2 regions of the Rummeliibacillus sp. TYF005 genome follow, and region 2 is predicted to be linked to the other one. Evidence: riboswitches for the same ligand, from Rfam matches in the RefSeq annotation. Region 2 holds a riboswitch; the other holds the start of a gene.
What was found. Region 2 has a riboswitch for cobalamin ahead of CW357_RS07495 (ribonucleoside-diphosphate reductase subunit alpha). Riboswitches for the same ligand answer to the same signal wherever they lie in the genome.
Positions count from the first base shown of each region.

Region 1: it holds a riboswitch for cobalamin, as region 2 does, so the genes downstream of both, CW357_RS16340 (hypothetical protein) here and CW357_RS07495 (ribonucleoside-diphosphate reductase subunit alpha) in region 2, are expected to answer to the same signal.

Region 1 covers NZ_ML122591.1:11,184-16,438, reverse strand. The annotation lists gene CW357_RS16355 (class I SAM-dependent methyltransferase) at 62-688, shown strand; gene CW357_RS16350 (reverse transcriptase-like protein) at 849-1,517, shown strand; gene CW357_RS16345 (YdhK family protein) at 1,658-2,269, shown strand; cobalamin riboswitch at 2,374-2,556, shown strand; gene CW357_RS16340 (hypothetical protein) at 2,736-2,945, shown strand; gene CW357_RS16335 (M20/M25/M40 family metallo-hydrolase) at 3,266-4,873, shown strand; gene CW357_RS16330 (PH domain-containing protein) at 4,979-5,255, shown strand, end outside.
Region 2 covers NZ_ML122550.1:70,513-85,953, forward strand. The annotation lists gene CW357_RS07460 (saccharopine dehydrogenase family protein) at 1-854, opposite strand, end outside; gene CW357_RS07465 (TIGR00266 family protein) at 1,149-1,943, shown strand; gene CW357_RS07470 (cytochrome c oxidase subunit 2A) at 2,209-2,331, shown strand; gene CW357_RS07475 (cytochrome c oxidase subunit II) at 2,364-2,840, shown strand; gene CW357_RS07480 (b(o/a)3-type cytochrome-c oxidase subunit 1) at 2,841-4,532, shown strand; gene CW357_RS07485 (MFS transporter) at 4,966-6,048, shown strand; gene CW357_RS07490 (ribonucleotide-diphosphate reductase subunit beta) at 6,106-7,146, opposite strand; gene CW357_RS07495 (ribonucleoside-diphosphate reductase subunit alpha) at 7,161-9,374, opposite strand; cobalamin riboswitch at 9,556-9,735, opposite strand; gene CW357_RS07500 (PepSY domain-containing protein) at 9,957-11,270, opposite strand; gene CW357_RS07505 (PepSY domain-containing protein) at 11,355-12,044, opposite strand; gene CW357_RS07510 (HAMP domain-containing histidine kinase) at 12,031-13,389, opposite strand; gene CW357_RS07515 (response regulator transcription factor) at 13,379-14,098, opposite strand; gene CW357_RS07520 (undecaprenyl-diphosphate phosphatase) at 14,378-15,205, opposite strand; gene CW357_RS07525 (metallophosphoesterase) at 15,318-15,441, opposite strand, start outside.

The DNA.
Region 1 (5,255 bases), on a different contig from region 2:
TAGCGAATAATCTTTAAAAATAAATACTCGATTATTCGCTTGAATAATTGGAGGAAATTGAATGTTAAACAAATTAGATTTTGATTTATGGGCAAACGAGTATGATCAAACAGTTAAAGTTAGTGAAGAAAATGATCAGTATCCATTTGCCGGATACAAAGAGATTTTAAATACCATCTACAACGAAATCATGCAGAAAGAACAATCCAATGTGTTAGATATAGGTTTTGGTACGGCTGTTATAACATCAAAGCTATATGAAAATGGTCATCAAATAGATGGAATTGATTTCTCAACAAAAATGATTGAAATAGCTAAACAAAAGATGCCACAAGCCAATTTAATGGAATGGGATATCTCGAATGGGGTCCCACATTTCTTAAGAGAAAATACGTATGATTCAATTTTAAGCACATACACATTACATCATTTAACGGATGACGAAAAAGTAATGTTCATCAAGAATTTACTATCGCTATTAAAAGATAAAGGAAAGCTATTCATTGGAGATGTTGCTTTTCAAACAAGAGAACAACTTAATACATGTAGAATTGAAAGTATAGATTATTGGGATGAGGACGAATTTTATTTCGTATTTGAAGAAATAGCTTCTAAGTTAAGAGATTTTTGTACATGTGAATTTCATCCAATTTCCCAGTGCGGTGGAATTTTCGTTATTTCTAACTAAGTAATATCATATTAATCCTTTAAACTGTTGGTTAACTAGATTACTAGCTAATCAACAGTTTTTTATATACGAAAATTTAACTGAAACATTTATAAATTATGTTTACAATGGAGAAAATAAGTTAAAATATATTGAAAATATTTTAGTTGGAGGATATCATATGAACCTCATCATTGAATGGATTTACAAAACATCCAGAGGAGTAGAAACGGTATTTCGCTCAGAAGAAATATCGGCAGAGAAAGCATATAAAATTGCTTTAGATATAGAGAAAACAGGAAGAGTGAAGAACATAACATTTATAGATCAATTCGATAGTTCATGGACTATGAAAGAGCTAAAACGTTATTTAACGGAAGTGGAAGGAGAACCACATAATATTACAGTCTATTTTGACGGTGGTTATGATAGAGAAACGACTATATCAGGTTTAGGTTGTGCCATCTATTTTGAGCAAAATGGCAAGCCGTTTCGGGTTAGAAAAAATGCACAAACAGTAGGGTTGAAATCGAATAACGAATCCGAATATGCAGCACTTCAACTAAGTATTACAGAATTAGAATTATTAAATGTTAAAAACACAAATATTCGATTTATCGGTGATTCTCAAGTCGTGATCAACCAAATGAGTGGTGAATGGGCAGTACTAGAACCAGAGTTAATGAGTTGGGCTGACAAAATTGATAACAAGTTAAAAGAATTAGGCATTCAAGCAGAATATGAACATGTATCTCGAAAATTGAATGTAGAAGCTGATCGACTGGCAACTCAAGCAATACATGGTATAGAAATTATTGCACAAATAGAATTAATATTGGAACATGATTGATAGAAATTAGAATTTTTTCTCTATAAATTTTTTTATTGCGTTCTTCTATTGTTTAAAGAATGGAATATCGGGAATACTTTTCTCAAAGAGTATAAGTCCGATATTGCGTGAACATATAAGTGAAACTTGGAGGAAACAGCATGAAAAACAAAATGAAAATAATCATCTTTGTATTCACAGCGTTAATCACATTATCTGGCTGTGGCAATGTTTTAAAGGGAGAAAATATTGATGTAAACAAAAATGTGGATATAGCTCCTGATGATAATTTAAATTTAGATGATAAACAAACTGTAACAGAAGAAAATAATCATATGAATCATAATAATTCTGGTGTAGTTTTAGGAGATATTAAAAAAGCTAAAAATCCAACGTATCCAGTAGGAAGTCAAGTAATCGTTCAAGCCAATCATATGGTTGGCATGAATGGAGCAAAAGGAACGATTGTTGGTGCATATGAGACTAATGCCTACTCAGTCAGTTATAAACCAACTACTGGTGGAAAAGAAGTCAAAAATCACAAATGGGTGATTCAAGAAGAAATAAAAAAAGCAGCCGGTAAAATTCTACAACCAGGAGCGAAAGTGACCCTTGATGCAGACCATTTGCCAGGTATGAAGGGTGCTATTGCTACAATTGAATCTGGAATTCACACAACAGTTTACATGGTCAACTATAAGCCAACTACTGGTGGGAATGAAGTGAAAAATCATAAATGGTTGATTGAAAGTGAACTAGTAGCAAATAAATAAAAAATTAAAAGAAATTTCTATGAGATTTTAAATAGAAGTTTCTTTTTTTGTGATAAAGATAGATTATATAATCTACTAATAACAATATGTTATAATGAGAGAAACGGAATAAGAAGAAAAAGGGTACAAATCATTTTTTGATTTGTTTAAAAGGGAAGATCGGTGAGAATCCGACGCTGTCCCGCAACTGTAATTCAGAGCAAATCGCAAAAACCACTGTCAAAACGGGAAGGTGCGATGAGCAGAGAAGATAAGCCAGGAGACCTGCCTTTTTTCGAGTACAGCCATATAACCTACGAGGATAGGAGGTGTAGAGTGTGACAGAATATCTTCTGCATGCTCATTGTACGACAAAACCGCAAAGTTCTCCCTTTTTTAGAGGGCTTATTTTGCTATGGTCGAAGTCGTATAAGAGAGCAAGTTTTTCATAACACATCCTTCTAAATGTTGACGGATGTGTTTTTTTATGAGAAAAGGAGAGAAAACGATGAATCATGAAATTGTCACCATGTATGAACAAAAGATGAAGCAGCAACTAATGATATCTGTTGGGACTTCTAAATCAATGTCTTTGAAAGAGATTACACGAGAATTGATAGAAGAAAATTGTGAACAGTATTTAAATATTAACTACGCTTATTTAAATGTTAAACATGAAATAATAGGAAGTTATTAATTTGAGTACTTTTTGAAATTTTAAATTTTATAGGCTTTTTTAGAAATAATAATATAGTTAAGCGCATGAAAACATAGAAGATTGTTTCCATGCGCTTTTTAGTTTTATATTCCGATTTATGTTATTTTACCTGACATTTAAATAAAAAATAAATGCGCTTTTTATATTATTTTGTTTGATTGATAATTTTGTTAAAGGAATTTTTTATTATGTTAGGTTTTAATACATTGACTATATATAAAAACTTACGTATATTCAAAATATAAGATTACCTATTTATAGGAGATGCTATTTAATAATGCCAAAGGATGGTGGGAAGAATGATGTGGAATACACCAGAGAAATTACGTTCGCTCCTTTGTGAGCTTGTCAGTTGGGAAAGTCAGACAATGACAAAAGGGGAACAACTATTTTCAAGTAAACTAAAAGCAAAATTACAGCAACTTCAATACTTTAAGGAAAACCCATCTTATCTAAAACTTTGTGATGTTGACCGCGGGAGACAAGTTGTTTCAGCATTATACAAAAATTCACATGTAAATGAAACTGTAGTTTTAATTAGTCATTTTGATACAGTACAAATTGAAGAGTACGGTTCATTTATTCCTATAGCAACTATGCCTGAAGTGTTAACGAATGCTTTTAAGGCAGATCCAAGTATGCTAAACGAATCTGCCAAAAAAGATTTAGTAAGTGGGGATTACTTATTTGGCCGAGGGGTAATGGATATGAAAATCGGCTTAGCACTACATATGCAAATCATTGAAAGAGCTATTGCGGAAAAATGGCCTATTAATCTACTAATTGTTACTGTACCTGATGAAGAAGTCAATTCAGCAGGCATGCGACAAGCAGTGAAACTTATATCAGAATTACAAGAAAAAGAAAATTTGAAGATTAAATTATTTTTAAATAGTGAACCTTCTTTTTCTCAAGGTCCAACTGATTTAAAAGAATATGTTTACTCTGGTTCAATTGGAAAGATTATGCCTGCAGCACTTTTCTATGGGAAAGAGACGCATGTAGGAGAACCTTTAAAAGGGATGACTGCACCTTTTATGAGTGCTTTTCTAACAGCAGAAATGGAATGGAATGAAAAATTTCTAGAAGAAGACTTTGGTGAACAAACCCCTCTTCCAGTTTCGCTGAAGTTAACCGATCTAAAAGAACAATATTCTACACAGACACCCTATCGTGCCATTTCGATGTTCAATGTTTTCCTCATGAAGCGGAGTGCCGGAGAAATCATGAACTTATTCGAAGAAATAGCGAAAGAGGCTATGGAAAAGTGTCAAACACGTTACGAGGTAATCTGTAAGAAACAAGGCGTTTCAACAATTGGCAAGATTCGTGTAGTTCGATTTGAAGAATTATATACCTATGCAGTTAATAAAATGGGTATAAAGCAGGTAAAAGAATTAAAGAAATCTATATTATCAAATGACACATTTGACGATCGTGAAAAGTCATTACGAATTGCAGATCAATTGATGATACGCTGCCAAGAATTAGCGCCAGCTGTAGTATTACTGTTTGCACCACCATATTATCCACCTGTAAATTCATCAGAAGATTCCCTGATACAAGGCGCGGTTTCCTTACTCCTTGAAGAAGCAAAAAAGTTCAATATTCCTCTTGAACAAATCCATTATTTTAATGGGATTTGTGATTTGAGTTACTGTCAATTTCAAGCTGTTAAGGATTGGAAGACATATGAAAAAAATTCACCAGTTTGGGGAGAAACGTATGATATTCCATTTGAAGAAATGTCGAAGTTTTCAGCTCCAGTCCTTAATGTGGGGCCGTTTGGGAAAGATGCACATCAAATTTCGGAACGTTTACATGTTAAAAGTGCATTTGTGGAAATGCCGGTATTACTCTATGAATTGCTGAAGTATGTAAGTAAAAATTCACAAGTTGTAGAATAATGAAATTTCAGCATATATTATTGTACAGATATCTAATCTGCATATATTTTTTCTCGCATTAACCGATTATAGAAGTTTCATTTTATATGAACAGGAGGAGCTATACTGGGATTATTTGATAATTTGATGGGGAATGCGACAGAAGTAAGCAAAGAAATTATTCATTCTGAGATAAAAGATCTAATTGCGAAAAATGAAAAAGTTGAGCAAGCATATAAGTTAATTAGAGACCTCTTTGTTTTTACAGATAAACGATTAATATTGATTGATAAACAAGGGGTAACAGGAAAGAAAATAGAATATCACTCTATTCCTTATAGAAGCGTAGTACACTTCTCCATTGAGACAGCTGGTACTTTTGATTTTGAAGCAGAACTAAAAA
Region 2 (15,441 bases):
TTACTTTGTAATACTTCTCGTAGTACATCTCTTGCCTTTACTTTGTTCCCATCAACGTTTACTTCTGTATCCTTACTCGTTAATCCTAAATCCACGAGTAACTTAAACTTCTCTGCATGTCCAGAATAACGGATTGTTTTATATTCTAAAGTTTGAATATCAGGGAATGATTGCGTTAACGTTGATAATCCTCCTGATGTATGGAAAGCCTCTAATCCCTTAAATCCTTTGAAATAGACAGGTTCAATTTCAGATAAAGAAGGAATTTCACGTAATACCCCGTCCCTAACAACATAGGAAGGATCAGTATAATGGTCAAAAACGCCCTCTAACGAAAATACAACGTTATATTCTAAAGGAGGCTCCTTCTCCACCGGAATACCGCCTACATATATTTTAATCTCTTTAACAGCATCTAATTTAGAAGCTCCAAAGCCAGCTAGAATATTAATCATTCCAGGTGCAACGCCTAAATCTGGAATAATTGTTATACCTTTTGCTTTTGCTTCAGAATCAAGCTTCAATATTTTATCCGTTACCCCACCAATATGACCACCTAAATCAACAGAGTGGACCCCTATCTCAACTGCTGTCCGAGCCACTTTTTCATTGAACTTATAAAATAGCGCATTCACAACAACATTTGCTTTCGACATTACAATTTTAAGTTGTTGATCATCTGAAGCATCTAATTTTAAAACTTCAATTTTATCAGTTTGAAGTTTATCAGCAAATTCCTGTGCTTGGACAACGTTTAAATCTGCTAAAAAAACCTTTTCAACATTAGGATTTCTTACTAAATCACGTGCAACTTCTTTTCCCATTAGACCAGCACCCAAGACTGCAACTTTCATATTATGATCCCCCTTGGTCAATATAGATTTTAGAACTTACTGTACTCTTTATATCTTTATGCATAACGCCGGACCTACATGTGTTATCTCACAAGTAAATAAATAACGTTTTATACTAGTTGAAATCATTATTATCTACTTTAAGCAATATATTTCTATTTTATATTTTCTCTACAAAAAGGTTATTCCCTCTTTTTATAACAATTAAATTTAGAATTGTTGTTGAAACTTTTCTTCATATCACTTCGTATTTATACTTAAATTGAAGAGTTAAATTAAACTGGAGGTATAGAAATGAATAATCATGAAATTGATTACAAACTACATGGCGATGATATGCAATTTGTAGAGGTTGAATTAGATCCAAACGAAACAGTTATTGCTGAAGCTGGTGCATTAATGATGATGGAAGATGGCATTCGAATGGAAACACTATTTGGAGATAGCTCCAATAGTGGTGCTGGTGGCTTTATGAGTAAACTTATGGGGGCTGGCAAACGTTTAATCACTGGTGAAAGTTTATTTGTAACAACCTTCACTAACGAAGGAATGGGTAAAAAACATGTTTCGTTTGCAGCACCTTATCCAGGGAAAATCATTCCAATGGATTTAAGCGTATTTAATGGCAAAATTATTTGTCAAAAGGATGCATTTCTTGCAGCGGCTAAAGGTGTTTCAATCGGAGTCGAATTTCAAAGAAAGTTAGGTACTGGATTCTTCGGTGGCGAAGGATTTATTATGCAAAAATTAGAAGGCGACGGTATGGCTTTTGTCCATGCTGGAGGTACAATTATCCGAAAAGATCTTCAACCGGGCGAAAAGCTTCGAGTCGATACAGGATGTCTTGTCGCAATGACAGGCTCTGTCGACTATAATATTGAAGCAGTTGGCGGCGTAAAAACTGCATTATTCGGTGGTGAAGGGCTATTCTTTGCAACTCTTAGTGGTCCTGGTACAGTATGGATTCAATCATTACCATTTAGCCGTTTAGCAAGTCGAGTATTCGCAGCAGCTCCCCAAACTCCAGGAGGTCCTTCTTCTGATGAAAAAGGGCTTGGTGGTTTCTTTAACATGTTTAGTGATAACTAGTCTTCACCAGAAAACTAATTGTTCCGTAGAGATGTAGTACCACACTACAAAACCAAAAAGTGTATAACATATTTGTGCTTCACATTATTTTCTTGAAAAGAAGATAGTGTGGAGCATTTTATTTTTTCTAAAAGTATCTGTTATGAATCATCCCATAGACTTACGTCAATAATCTCTTTCTTGAATGTCCATTTATAAAAATGGGTAATATGTTAGCATATCTTGTCGAACTGTCACTAGAAGAATTCATTATTGGAGGTCCATTATGGGAGACAAAAAACAACCAGATGCTAATCTAAAAGGAACCTTTTTCTTTGTAATAGCACTAGGCATTTTTATCATTATGACTTGGTCATCTATTCTAAAAATATATCTTGATCGTTTTTAAATATTATTGGGAATTGGAAAGAAGGTTAGTTAATGCATCTACACAAATATGAGAAATATTGGCTTATTTTTGGTGGTGCCTCTCTTATTGTATTTCTCTTAATAACGGGTATAATGGCATTCCATTATGGGAGCCATCCACCAAGTTCTATAAAAACGATCAACTATGAAAAAGTTGATGATATCGCTCCTTTCAATAATCCTGGTGTCCACAGAGTATCAGGGAAGGATTGGGATTATGAGGTGGTATTAGTAGCCTCCGCTTTTTATTATAATCCAGCTGAATTGCATGTTCCTAAAGGATCAAAAGTTAAATTCATCATTACTTCTAAAGATGTCATTCATGGATTTGAAGTTGCCGGTACGAATGTCAATATGATGGCAGAGCCCGGGTATATCTCTGAATATACAACAACTGTTGATAAAGCTGGTGACTATTTAATTGTTTGTAACGAATATTGTGGTGTGGGACATGCTCAAATGCATTCAATGTTAAAGGTGGTGGATTAAATGAAGAAACAAAAGCAAAAACCAACAGAAAGTTTTTCTGCTAAAACTGCTGGTGTATTAAAAGTAGACAACAAAGATGCTCATCTCGTATTAGCTCATATGTATGTTGCATTTATAGCTCTACTTTTGGGAGCTACTGCAGGGCTTCTGCAAGTACTTGTTCGCTCGGGGTATTTTGAACTTCCTGCACCATTAGGTTATTATCAAATTTTAACGATTCACGGTGTATTATTAGCCCTTGTCTTCACTACCTTTTTTATCCTAGGCTTTCAAACTGCTGCTGTAAGTAGAACTTCTGGTGCACTTTCAGATACACAAAGAATACTCGGATGGATTGGTTTTTGGCTAATGACGCTTGGGACAATTATGGCAACCATTATGATTTTACTAAATGAGGCATCTGTTCTTTATACTTTTTACGCTCCTTTAAAAGCACACTGGATCTTCTATCTTGGGTTAGCACTACTTATTATTGGATCGTGGGTTGATCTTATGGGACATTGTCTACGTTGGGAACAATGGCGTAAAGAGAATCCACGCAAAACTACTCCCTTAATATCTTTTATGGCTGTTTGTAATAGCTTACTCTGGGTAGTCGCAACTTTAGGGGTAGCAATTGAAGTCGTATTCTTACTATTACCTTGGTCCTTCGGCTTAGTAGAACGTGTAGATGTATTATTGACCCGAACTCTGTTTTGGTATTTTGGACATGCTCTTGTCTACTTTTGGTTATTACCAGCATACATGGTATGGTATTGTGTTATTCCTAAAATTATTGGAGGAAAAATATTTTCAGATGGATTAGCTCGATTGTCATTTATCATGTTCATATTATTTTCTATTCCAGTGGGAATTCACCATCAACTAACAGACCCCGGAATTGATAGTCCATCAAAATATATACAAGTTGTTTTAACGATGATGGTTGTCATCCCGTCTATGATTACAGCTTTTTCTATGTTCGCTACCTTTGAGATGCGTGGTCGTGAGCTTGGTGCAACAGGTTTGTTTGGTTGGCTAAAAAAATTGCCTTGGGGCGATGCTCGTTTTCTTGCACCATTTGTAGGTATGGTAGCCTTTGTACCAGGTGGAGCTGGCGGTATTATCAATGCCTCGTTTCAGATGAACCAAGTCGTTCATAATACGATTTGGGTAACTGGTCATTTCCATTTAACTCTCGCCACAACTGCCGTTTTGACATTTTTCGGCGCATCGTATTGGTTAATACCACATTTAACAGGAAGAATCTTCACCCCTTCATTGAATAGATTAGGAATCATTCAAACAATCTGTTGGGCTGTTGGTATGTTATTTCTGGCGATTGGCATGCATTTTGAGGGGTTGCTGGGCGCACCAAGAAGGTCCGCTTTTTCTAACTATGGCGGTGCTGAAATCGCAGAGACTTGGGCATCGTATCAAATTGCTCAAGCAATTGGAGGTACATTCTTATTTATAGGAATAATTATTTTTCTTTATATTTGTGTAAGCCTGTGGTGGTTTACACCTAAAGGTGAGCAAGAATTTCCAATCGCTGAATTGGCTCCTCAAGCTGAAAAGACGCCTCCCATATTGGAAAATTTTAAAGTATGGATTGTTATATTAGCTGCTTTAATCCTGATTGCCTATACATTTCCGATTTACAATATCATTGAGAATTCCCCTATTGGTTCAAAAGGTTTTAAACTTTGGTAAACATCAGCTTAAGTTAATGTCATTTAAATTTCATGGTCTAGATGTGTTCTAAAATAAAAATACGCTTCTTCATTAAAATGGAGAAGCGTATTTTTATATTGAACTACTACATCTTATTCAAATTTCCCTTATTTAAGATTCATGTTATTAGTTATATTAAAAATTTTCCATTATTGTTATTTTAAATGTTATAATAATTCTAAAATTATCGAAGGAGTGACGAATATGAAAAGATTCATACAAACTTTCAACATTAAATCGGAGGACATACTGTCTTAATTTTTGAGAGTTTGACCTCCGATATCCTATTTAATCGGAGGAAAAAAATTGAAGATACAAAATATCTATTATACTGTTACGAGTTTACGCTCATTGTTCATACAAATTGTATTTACGGTTAATGCACTCTATTATGTTGTAGATGCCAATCTTAATGCTCTCCAACTTGTTCTTAGGCACAATTCTAGAAGCCACTATTTTTTTATTTGAAATACCTACAGGGTTAATAGCAGATCATTTTGGTCGTAAGCGATCATTATTCATCGGAACTTTAATCATTGGTATTGCACATGTGTTTGAAGGGACTTTTCCTTCATTTTGGTCAATTGCCATTGCTTCTGGACTATGGGGTATTGGTTGGACATTTATAAGTGGTGCGGAAGAAGCTTGGATCGCAGATGAACTAAATGGAAAAGACTTAAATTCTGTATTTTTGAAAGGTGCACAGTTTGAATCATTGGGGCAATTTCTAGGTATTTTAATTAGCGTTTGCCTAGCTACACTATTCTCGGTCAAGATTTCGATTATTATTGCGGGTATAATGCTCATCCTATTGTCTTTGGGCGCGTTTTTAATCATGCCAGAAACAAAGTTTATCAAAGTAACTCATTCAAAAGATATTACGACAATCCGTCATTTATTCATTACGATTCGAGATGGTGCTAATCAAATTCGAGGCAATACGATACTCATAAGTTTGGCAGTTATAACCGTACTATGGGGATTAGCAAGTGAAGGTTACGATCGGCTATGGGGAGCACGTTTTATCGAGGACTTCCATTTATCTGAAGAAACATCTGTCTATTGGTTTGGTGCTTTTTATGCCTTTACCTTTTTGCTGAATATGATTATTTTGAAATATATAGAACGTCACATTCATAAAAACTATTCTGTAATTCTTCTAATTACAAATAGTTTGTTAACCATTATGGTACTTATTTTTGCTTTTAGCTCATATTTTACGCTCGCAATCATAACATATTTGATGGCTAGCACTTTACGAAAAGTTTATTACCCTATATCCAGTACAATGACCAATGAAAGACTAGCATCAAAAGGTAGAGCTACAGCTTTGTCGATGTTCGGCCAATTGGATGCCATTGGACAAATTGTTGGTGGCCCCATTATTGGTGTAATAGCATTATACACTTCTATCTCTTACGGAATTGCATCTTCAGCTTTACTCATTTTACCTATTATTCTTTGTCTTTTCGTGATGATTAAAAAGGAAAACTAACACAAGAAAGTGCTGTCCAATCCTTGAATTGGTGCAGCACTTTCTCGTTATCAAGAGTTATAGTTCGTCAAAACCATTGTCTTGAACATTGACTTTCACATATTGACGTGAACGTTGCTCGAAGAAATCCGTTTTGCCAAGGTCCACATCTTCGTAAGCTTTGATCCATTTCATCGGATTTTTGCGATATCCTTCAAATGGACGTTCGTAACCAAGTTGGTTGCAACGAACATTTGCGTAAAAGTATATATAATCTTCTACATCTTCAATATCTAGACCATCAATTTTATCCCCTATCACTTCTCGACCCCATTCAATTTCAAGCTCAGCCGCTTCACGGAAGATTGCTTCTACTTTTTCTGCTCGTTCAGCTGTATTAAACTCTGGGTATTCCTCTAACAATTGTTTATATATTTTCACAAACAGATCTACATGCAATTGTTCATCACGGTTAATGTAGTTGATCATTGTACTTGTTGCGACCATTTTTTGATTGCGTGCCAAGTGATAAAAGAATGAAAAGCCCGAATAGAAGAATAGACCTTCTAGAATAACATCATACACAATCGAATCTAGCATATGCTCTACAGTTGGTTCTTCTGCGAATTGTTTATATCCTTTGATCACAAAGTCATTACGCTTTTCAAGAACAGGTTCAGTACGCCAGAAATCGAACACTTCATCTTGCTCATCTTTTGAAACAAGGCTAGACAAAATGTAAGAATAAGAATGATTATGAATGACTTCTTGTTGCGCCAAAATAATCATCAATGCGTTGAGACTTGAATCTGTTAAATAATCAGCAATACGGCCTGCATAATCGGTTTGGATACTATCTAGCAATGCTAGTAAACCAATAATCTTCTTAAACGCTTGCTGTTCATCAGTTGTTAACTGTGGAAATTGTTTGATATCGTTACTCATATTAATCTCAAATGGTGTCCAGAAGTTACCTAGCATTTTTTTATATTTTGGATATGCCCAACTAAATTGAACATCATCCCAGTTTAGTATATTAGAAGAACGGCCATTGACAATTTTAGTTGAGCGGTTCGGTGCTTCTTTATCCATTAACACACGTTTTTTTACTTCAGTCATTTTTATCTCCCCCATTAACTAGCACAAGATTCACATTCTAATAATTCAACGGATGTAGAGCGAACATAGTAAGTTGTTTTGACGCCGCTATTCCATGCATTTAGATGAAGTGCTAGTAAGTCTTTCGCCTTTACTGTGTTTTGAACATATAAATTTAATGAAATTCCTTGGTCAACATGTCGAGCACGTGCTGCATTTTGTTTAATCGTCCAATTTTGATCGATGAAATAGGCCGATTTATAGTACCAAGTTGTTTTTTCATTTAAATCTGGAACAGTTACTGGGATTTTATAATCCTTTTTCTCTTCAGAATAACTTTTTTGGAAAATAGGATCGATACTTGCTGTACTTCCAGCAATTATAGATGTTGTAGAATTTGGTGCAACAGCCATTACATAGCCATTGCGCATTCCTTTTTGTGCTACCTTTTGCTTGAGGTCTGTCCATTTTTCATCATGATAGCCACGACTTTCAAAGTAACTACCTGTATGCCAATCAGACCCTTCAAATAATGGATATGCACTTTTTTCTTCTGCAAGTTTCATAGAGGATTGAATTGTTAAATAGGCGATTTTCTCGTATAATTTATCCGCAAATTGGACTGCCTCTTCCGATTCCCAAGCAATACCTGAGACTGCTAATAGATGATGCCAACCGAATGTACCAAGACCAATACCTCTATAGCGTTCGTTTGTTAGTGCAGCTTGTTTTACAGGAATATTATTCAAATCAATAACATTATCGAGCATGCGAACTTGAATGGGAATTAGTCGTTCTAATACATTTGCTGGAACAGCTCTTCCTAAATTAATAGATGATAAATTACATACCACAAAATCTCCAGCTTTACGACGAGTAACAATGATATCATTTTCAAGCTCTACCGATTCAAATTCTGTAGGAGACATGTTTTGTGCAATTTCAGTACATAAGTTAGACGAGTAGATCATTCCTTTATGTTTGTTCGGATTTTTACGATTGACTTCATCACGATAGAACATAAATGGCACTCCTGTTTCTAACTGACTACGCATAATCCTTTTCATAATATCAATCGCAGGTACAACATCTCGAGATAATAGTGGATTATTAACACATGCTAAATAATTGTTACGGAATGACCCTTCTCCACGTTTTTCATCGTATGAATCCTCTAGGTCAAATCCCATTACTGTACGGACTTCATGTGGATCAAACAAATACCAGTCTTCACGATTCTCTACAGCTTCCATGAAAATATCAGGTAAACAGACACCAGTGAAAATATCATGTGCACGCATTCGTTCATCGCCGTTATTTAATTTCAAATCTAGGAATGAAAAAATATCCTTATGCCATACATCTAAGTAAATAGCAATGGCACCTTGGCGTTGTCCGAGTTGATCTACTGATACAGCTGTATTATTTAGTTGTTTGATCCATGGAATAACGCCGCTTGATGCCCCTTTGAATCCCTGAATAGATGATCCACGGCTACGAACCTTGCCCATGTACACACCTATACCGCCTCCAAATTTTGAAAGTGTTGCTACGTCTGTGTTAGAGTCATAAATACCTTGTAAACTATCATCTACAGTGTCGATAAAGCAACTTGATAGTTGGCCATGTGTTTTCCCTGCATTTGCTAATGTTGGCGTTGCTGTCGTCATATAAAGATTACTCATTGCCCAATAAGCTTCTTTTACTTTTTCAATTCTGTTCTCTTTTTCTTGTTGCATTAGGGTCATGGCAATAACCATCCAACGCTCTTGCGGTAATTCAATAGGTTTCTTATCAAAATCACGTGTGACGTAGCGATCCATCAACGTCTTTAACCCTATATAAGTAAATAATTGATCTCTCTTTGGTTCTAATTCTTTCGCTAATTGTTGTAATTCATCTTTTGAATAAGCATTCACTAAAATTGGGTTGTAGAGACCTTTCGCAACGAACTTATGAATATGTTCAGTGAACACTTTATACACATTCTCTATTGAAACTTGTCGGTTGTCAGCAGCTTCTTTATAAATTTCCATTAGTAAAAGACGTGCTGCAACAAATGTCCAATACGGTTCTTCTTCGTCTAAAAAGCTTAATGCGTCTAAAGCTAGTGCCTTTGTCCATTCATTTTCTGCGGCATTGGGATGCTTTTTTTCAAAACGTTCATGTTTGCGTCGTAATGGACTGATTTCTTCTTTACCAAATTCATCTTCCAAACGCTGCAATACTATTTCTTTTTCATCAATCATTGTTACCAATATTGTCGTCTCCTTTTATACAAATGATTTTATTAGTCAAAATAAAAAACGATCATCAGTCTTCTTCGACTAACGATCGCTCTAATTGAAATGGAAACAAATAAACCACAGCAAAAAACATACGAAATATGCTGTGAAATATGTACTTCCACTTCTCAACCCCCGAAGAAAGTGTTGTAACGAAAATACTGGTAGGTCTACTGGCTTGTGTTTCATCCAATTTGTCATCCTTCCCAAGCATTGCTCAGTGGTTATTTGACAATTGTCCACACTTACAGTTGCGGGGACAGCTTCGGCGTTGAACCGAATTCCCTTTTAAACCATTACTGGTACCAATCTTCGTTTCATACTATATATTGTGCTTTTGATATAAATACAATCTAACATATTGTGTTTACTTAATACAAGTCTATTTGCAAAATTAAAGAAAAAGCACGACAAACTTATTCTATATTTTGTCAAACAAAATACACCAACCTATTTTAATGCATAGAATAAGGACATTTAAAAAAAATAAAAAAGCTACCCAATTCATGTACTTAAAACGAATTGGATAGTTATTTTACTATTTTATCAATCTTCATAATCTTTCTCTAAACTTAAAACTTCACCTGTTTGAGCATCAATTTCAAGTTCATATTCATAAGTACCATCTTTAATCTCTACTTCATAAACTCCATCTTCTAAATCAATTTTAGTAACAGTTCCTTTTACTTTTGATAACGCAATTTGAGAAGCTTGTTGTGACGTAATATAAGATGAATTATTATTAGTAGTAACGTTATCAACTTTTTCTTGTTCTTGCTTAATAATCTCACCTGTCTGAGCATTTATATCAAAATCATATCCATACCCATTCGAGATTACTGATACTTCATATACACCATCTTCTTGGTCATAGGTTGCAGATGAGATAGTTCCAGAAACTTTCGATAGTGCGATTTGTTTTGCCTTTTCCACACCAATCAGTGCTGTGGAATCACTTAACGAATTGTATTCTACGGCTTCTTTTTGCTGTTTAAGAATTTCACCTGATGTAGCATCAATTTCAAGTTCATATTCATATTTTCCGTTTCTTACTTTGACTTCATAAACACCATCTTCACTATCTAAGTTAGACGTTATGATTGAGCCACCACCAACTGCATTAAGGGCAACTTCTTCAGCATTTCCAATACTTAAGCCAGCATTTGATAATGTTGAATTATTCGATTGTTGATCGATAATTCTTCCTGTTTCCGCATCAATATGAAGTTCATATGTTTTGGCATTCTTTTTAACATGAACTATATATATTCCTTTACTTGGATGATATTGAGCTGTTTGAACAACACCATCAACAGAACTTAAAGCAATTTGTTTTGCTTTACTCAAACTAATCGCTCGATCACTTTTAGAAGAAAATTTTGTTTTTTCTTTTTTTAAAATCTTCCCTGTATATGCGTCGATATCAAATTCATATTCGTATTTTCCTTTAATAATTTCTATTTCATATACACTATCTTCTTTATCAAATTTTGCCTTTTGAATCGTTCCCTTAACAGATTTAAGGGCTATTTGTTTTGCTTTTTCTAGACCTATAAATTTATTACCAAGTGTTGTCGTATAATATTCGGTTGATTTTTTTAAAAGTTCACCTGTTTTGGCGTCTAATTTCAGCTCATATTTTGCTTTGGGTCCTTTAACTTCTACTTCATAAACAGGTCCCATATTTTCATGGTCTAGCTCCACCTTATATACTTTTCCTTTTACATAACTTAGAGCCTTCTTAGAAATTTCTTGAGACGATAAAATGTCTTGTTTTGCCGAATATTTTGCTGCTACTCCAACTACTCCTGATATTACTAAAGAACCTGTAATTGCTAATGCAATGATTGTCTTTTTCATCATTTCCGCCTCCTTTTGTTACATTTACTATATACAACTAAAATGAAAATACTGATAGAGTAACATTAGATTTTGGTGAGAAAATTAATCATTCGTAATTGACATTACTTTCCCCGATACACCGTGTATTTGAAAAGTTTTGTTTATACCTTTTTTCTCTATTTTGACTAAATAATATCCACCACTGCTTGTCTCATAGTAAGTGGTATTTTGAATCGTACCATTCAATTTCTTTATAGCAATCTGCTGTGCTTCTTTTTTACTTATAGCAGTATTTTTAGCATTCAAATTAACACGAGTCTCAGATAAAATTTCACCTGTAATCGCGTCTACAATAATATTCAGTTTTTTGGATTGAGCAGTGACTTGAATTTGATACACCATTTCATTTTGCCATGTATTTAAAAGCTCACTCTCAATTCTTCCATTATAATGATTTTTTATAACTCGATTAACTTCCTGTTTAGACAAAATATCTTCCTTTTTTAAACCATCTAGATCTGTTCTTTTCATCTGAAGTACTTTGCCGTCTTTCGCTCTCACTTCAATATGATAGTTCGCCCCATTTTTTGATAATTCCATTGCGTACTCATCACCATTGTTTTTAAAGGAGACAATTTCTCCACCATACATCGTTTCAATACTTTTATAAACTTCCTCAGTAGATTTTCTATTTTCAGTAGACTCATGATTCCACATTAAACAAACACTGAAAATCGCCGCAATAGCTAATATAATAATTGTTAGGAGTGACAAATGTTTAACTTTTCTCATTTGGTACCTCCTTTTGTTCATTAAAAGTCAATATCATGGTGGTACCTACCCCTACTGTACTTTCTACTGATATGCTGATATTTAACTGGTCAGCAATTTCTTTGGCAATAGCAAGGCCTAAGCCAGTCCCACCTGTTTTGCGATTTCGATCTTCACTTATTCGATAGAATCTTTCAAAAAGATGTGGAATATGCTCTTCGGCAATCCCATCCCCATAATCCTGAATTTTAATAATGTAAGGTTCTTCAGATAAATGTACATGTATTTCGTCATTACTATAACGTCTTGCATTTTCAAGGAAAATAAATAAGAGTTGCTTCATCTTCTGATGATCTGTATTTACCAACATAGGTCCTTTTCCATAAAGATAAAATTCTCTTTTATAAGTTTGACGCATTTGTTGTAATGTCTGTTGTAATAATTGATATATATCAATCTGTTCCTTTTTTAAAGGTGCATTTTCTTTATTTTTTGCAAGTTCAAGCATTTGTTGAATCATTTCTGTCATACGAATAGATTCACTTAATATAGCCTCTACTGATTCTTCCGCTACCTTTTTATTATCAAATCCCCGACGTTTAAGAAGTCTTGCATAACTTTCAATCACTGTAAGTGGTGTTTTTAATTCATGCGAAGCATTGGAAACAAATTGCTCTTGCTTACGGTAATTTTGTTCAAGCTGTGACATCATATTGTTAAACGTTGAACTCATTTCCCCTAATTCATCTTTTCCTTGCTTACGTATAACAATTTTCTCAAATGTTCCTGATTGACTACTTCTTTTCATAGTAGCTGTTAATCTTTGAATTGGTAGAAGTACTATTTTAGCAAGCGTCATACTTGAAAGCATGACGAAAATCGTGGCTATAATAGTCATTCCACTCAGTACCAGTCTTAATAGCGAAAGTGTTCTCGCTACATTTTTCATTGATTGCATAATTTGAACATATACAACAGAACCGTCTTTCCAAACAACTGGTACATTAAGAGAGAGAATGGCTATACCTTTGTATTCTTCAACTTGATAGCTCTTTGTGTTCAATTGCGGTTTATAGGATTCGATACCTTCCATAGATTGAACAGCTACTAGTTGCTTTCCTTTTTGGTCAATAATTCGAATAGCTCCATTAGTAGGTATATAAGCTCGTAAAATTGTCGCCGGATCATTAATGCCGCTAGTTTGACTAATAGAAGTCACAAGTTCCTGCGATTCCTCTAACAGTTGTCTATACTCTGTATCATAAGCCATTTTCTCATACATAAAGTAGATGCCGACAGTCATAATTACTAGAATAATAAGCATTAAAATTGTCGAGAATATATGAATTTTCGATTTAAGTTTCATGTGTCTTTTCCTTTAGAACATAACCCACACCACGTACTGTGTGTATGAGCGGATTGTTAGACCCTTTGTCTATTTTCTGGCGTACGTATCGAATGTATACATCTACTACATTTGTATCTCCATAGTAATCATATCCCCACACCCTATCTAATATTTGCTCACGCGTTAAAACTTGTTTTGGATGTTTGAGTAAATACAATAACAATTCAAATTCTCGCGGAGTTAAATCGATTGATAGTCCGTCTTTATTTACTTCTCTTGTTTTTTCATGCATTGAAAGTCCACCATATTCATGAAAATAGATATCTTTTTTTATGTCCTTAACATCGTTTTTTTGTTTTTCTTTTTGAAATCTTAATGCTACTCGAATTCTCGCCAATAATTCTTCAATTTCAAAAGGTTTTGTAATATAATCATTTGCCCCGAGATCTAATCCTGTCACTTTATCTTCGAGTTCATCCTTTGCAGTTAACATAATGATTGGTGTTGAGTATTCTGTAGCTCTTATTCTTTTTAAGACATCAATCCCACTTATAACGGGTAACATGATGTCTAACAAGATTAGATCCCATTGTTGTTCTCTGTATAATATAAGTCCATCTGAACCTGTATAAGCAATACCCGTCTCATACCCTTCAAACTCTAATTCTAATTGTAGGACACGCGCTATTTTCTCTTCATCTTCTATAATTAAAATTCGTTCTGCCAAATTCTTCACCTACCATTTACTGTGATGAACTTTTAAATAATTTAGATTTCCATATTTAAAAGTTTTACTTTTATCGTAGCATGTTTTTATGAAAATATAATGAGAATAAACCGGCAATTGATAAAGATGATAATCTTATTCTTTATAATAAACAAAAATAAAAGGACTGTCCTATAAGTAGAAAACTTACAGGGCAGACCCTTCTTTCAATAAAAAATATCCGTTATAATGTATTACTCCTGCGGTAGTCAAATCTAAACTCCACTATCCGCATCCCTTTTACATAAATACGAAGAATGATAGTACAATGGCTAATACAATACGATAGATTGCAAATGGCACTAATTTTACTTTTGAAATAAGTTTCAAGAAGAATTTAATAGAGATTAATGCAAAGATAAATGCACTTATAAATCCTACAACATAGAAACCCATGTCCCCAAAGTTAATCTCATCCCAGTGTTTTAAAAGTGAAATACCACTAGCACCCGCCATAATTGGAACAGCCATGATAAATGTAAAATCTGATGCTGTTCGGTGATCTAATCCTAATAATACACCGCCAGAAATTGTAGCACCTGAGCGTGAAAATCCTGGCCATAATGATAGACATTGTACAAGTCCTACTTTAAAAGCTTGGACATAAGAGAGATCATCAAGTGAAGTTACTTTAGGTCTTTTTGGTCCAAATTTATCTGCTACAATCATCAAAATCGCACCAACAAATAATCCAATGATTACTGTTTTAATCCCAAATAAATAACTATCGATATAATCTTCTAATAATACCCCTAATACACCAGCAGGAATAATCCCCATAATAACATGCAATAAATTAAATCTGTGATGTGGTTTCTGTCCTTCAAGATGATATAAACCTATCAAACTTAACATTCGTTTCCACATGACAACTACAACAGCTAGGATGGACCCTAACTGAATAACAATTTTAAAAGTATTGGCAGAAGATTCTCCTAAAAACTCTTTTGTTTTTAACCACATGTCATCCACAATAATCATATGACCTGTAGATGATACTGGAGCAAATTCTGTCATTCCTTCTACAAATCCTAAAATAATGGATTTTAATAGCTCTAAAAAGTCCATAGTATCTCCTTAATTATTTTTTATTTTACTTTGTTGAATGATTACCTTTCATTACAAACAAAACTATCATAACATATGAAAAGAAAAAGCAAACTTAAAGTTTCATTAATGATTAGTCCACTAACTCAACATCTACAACCCACATTTCACTTCTACTATTCGTACGAATAGGTGGACCCCAAAAGCCAAAACCTGATGAAACAATAATATGAGTAGATTTTTTCAAAAGATAGCCA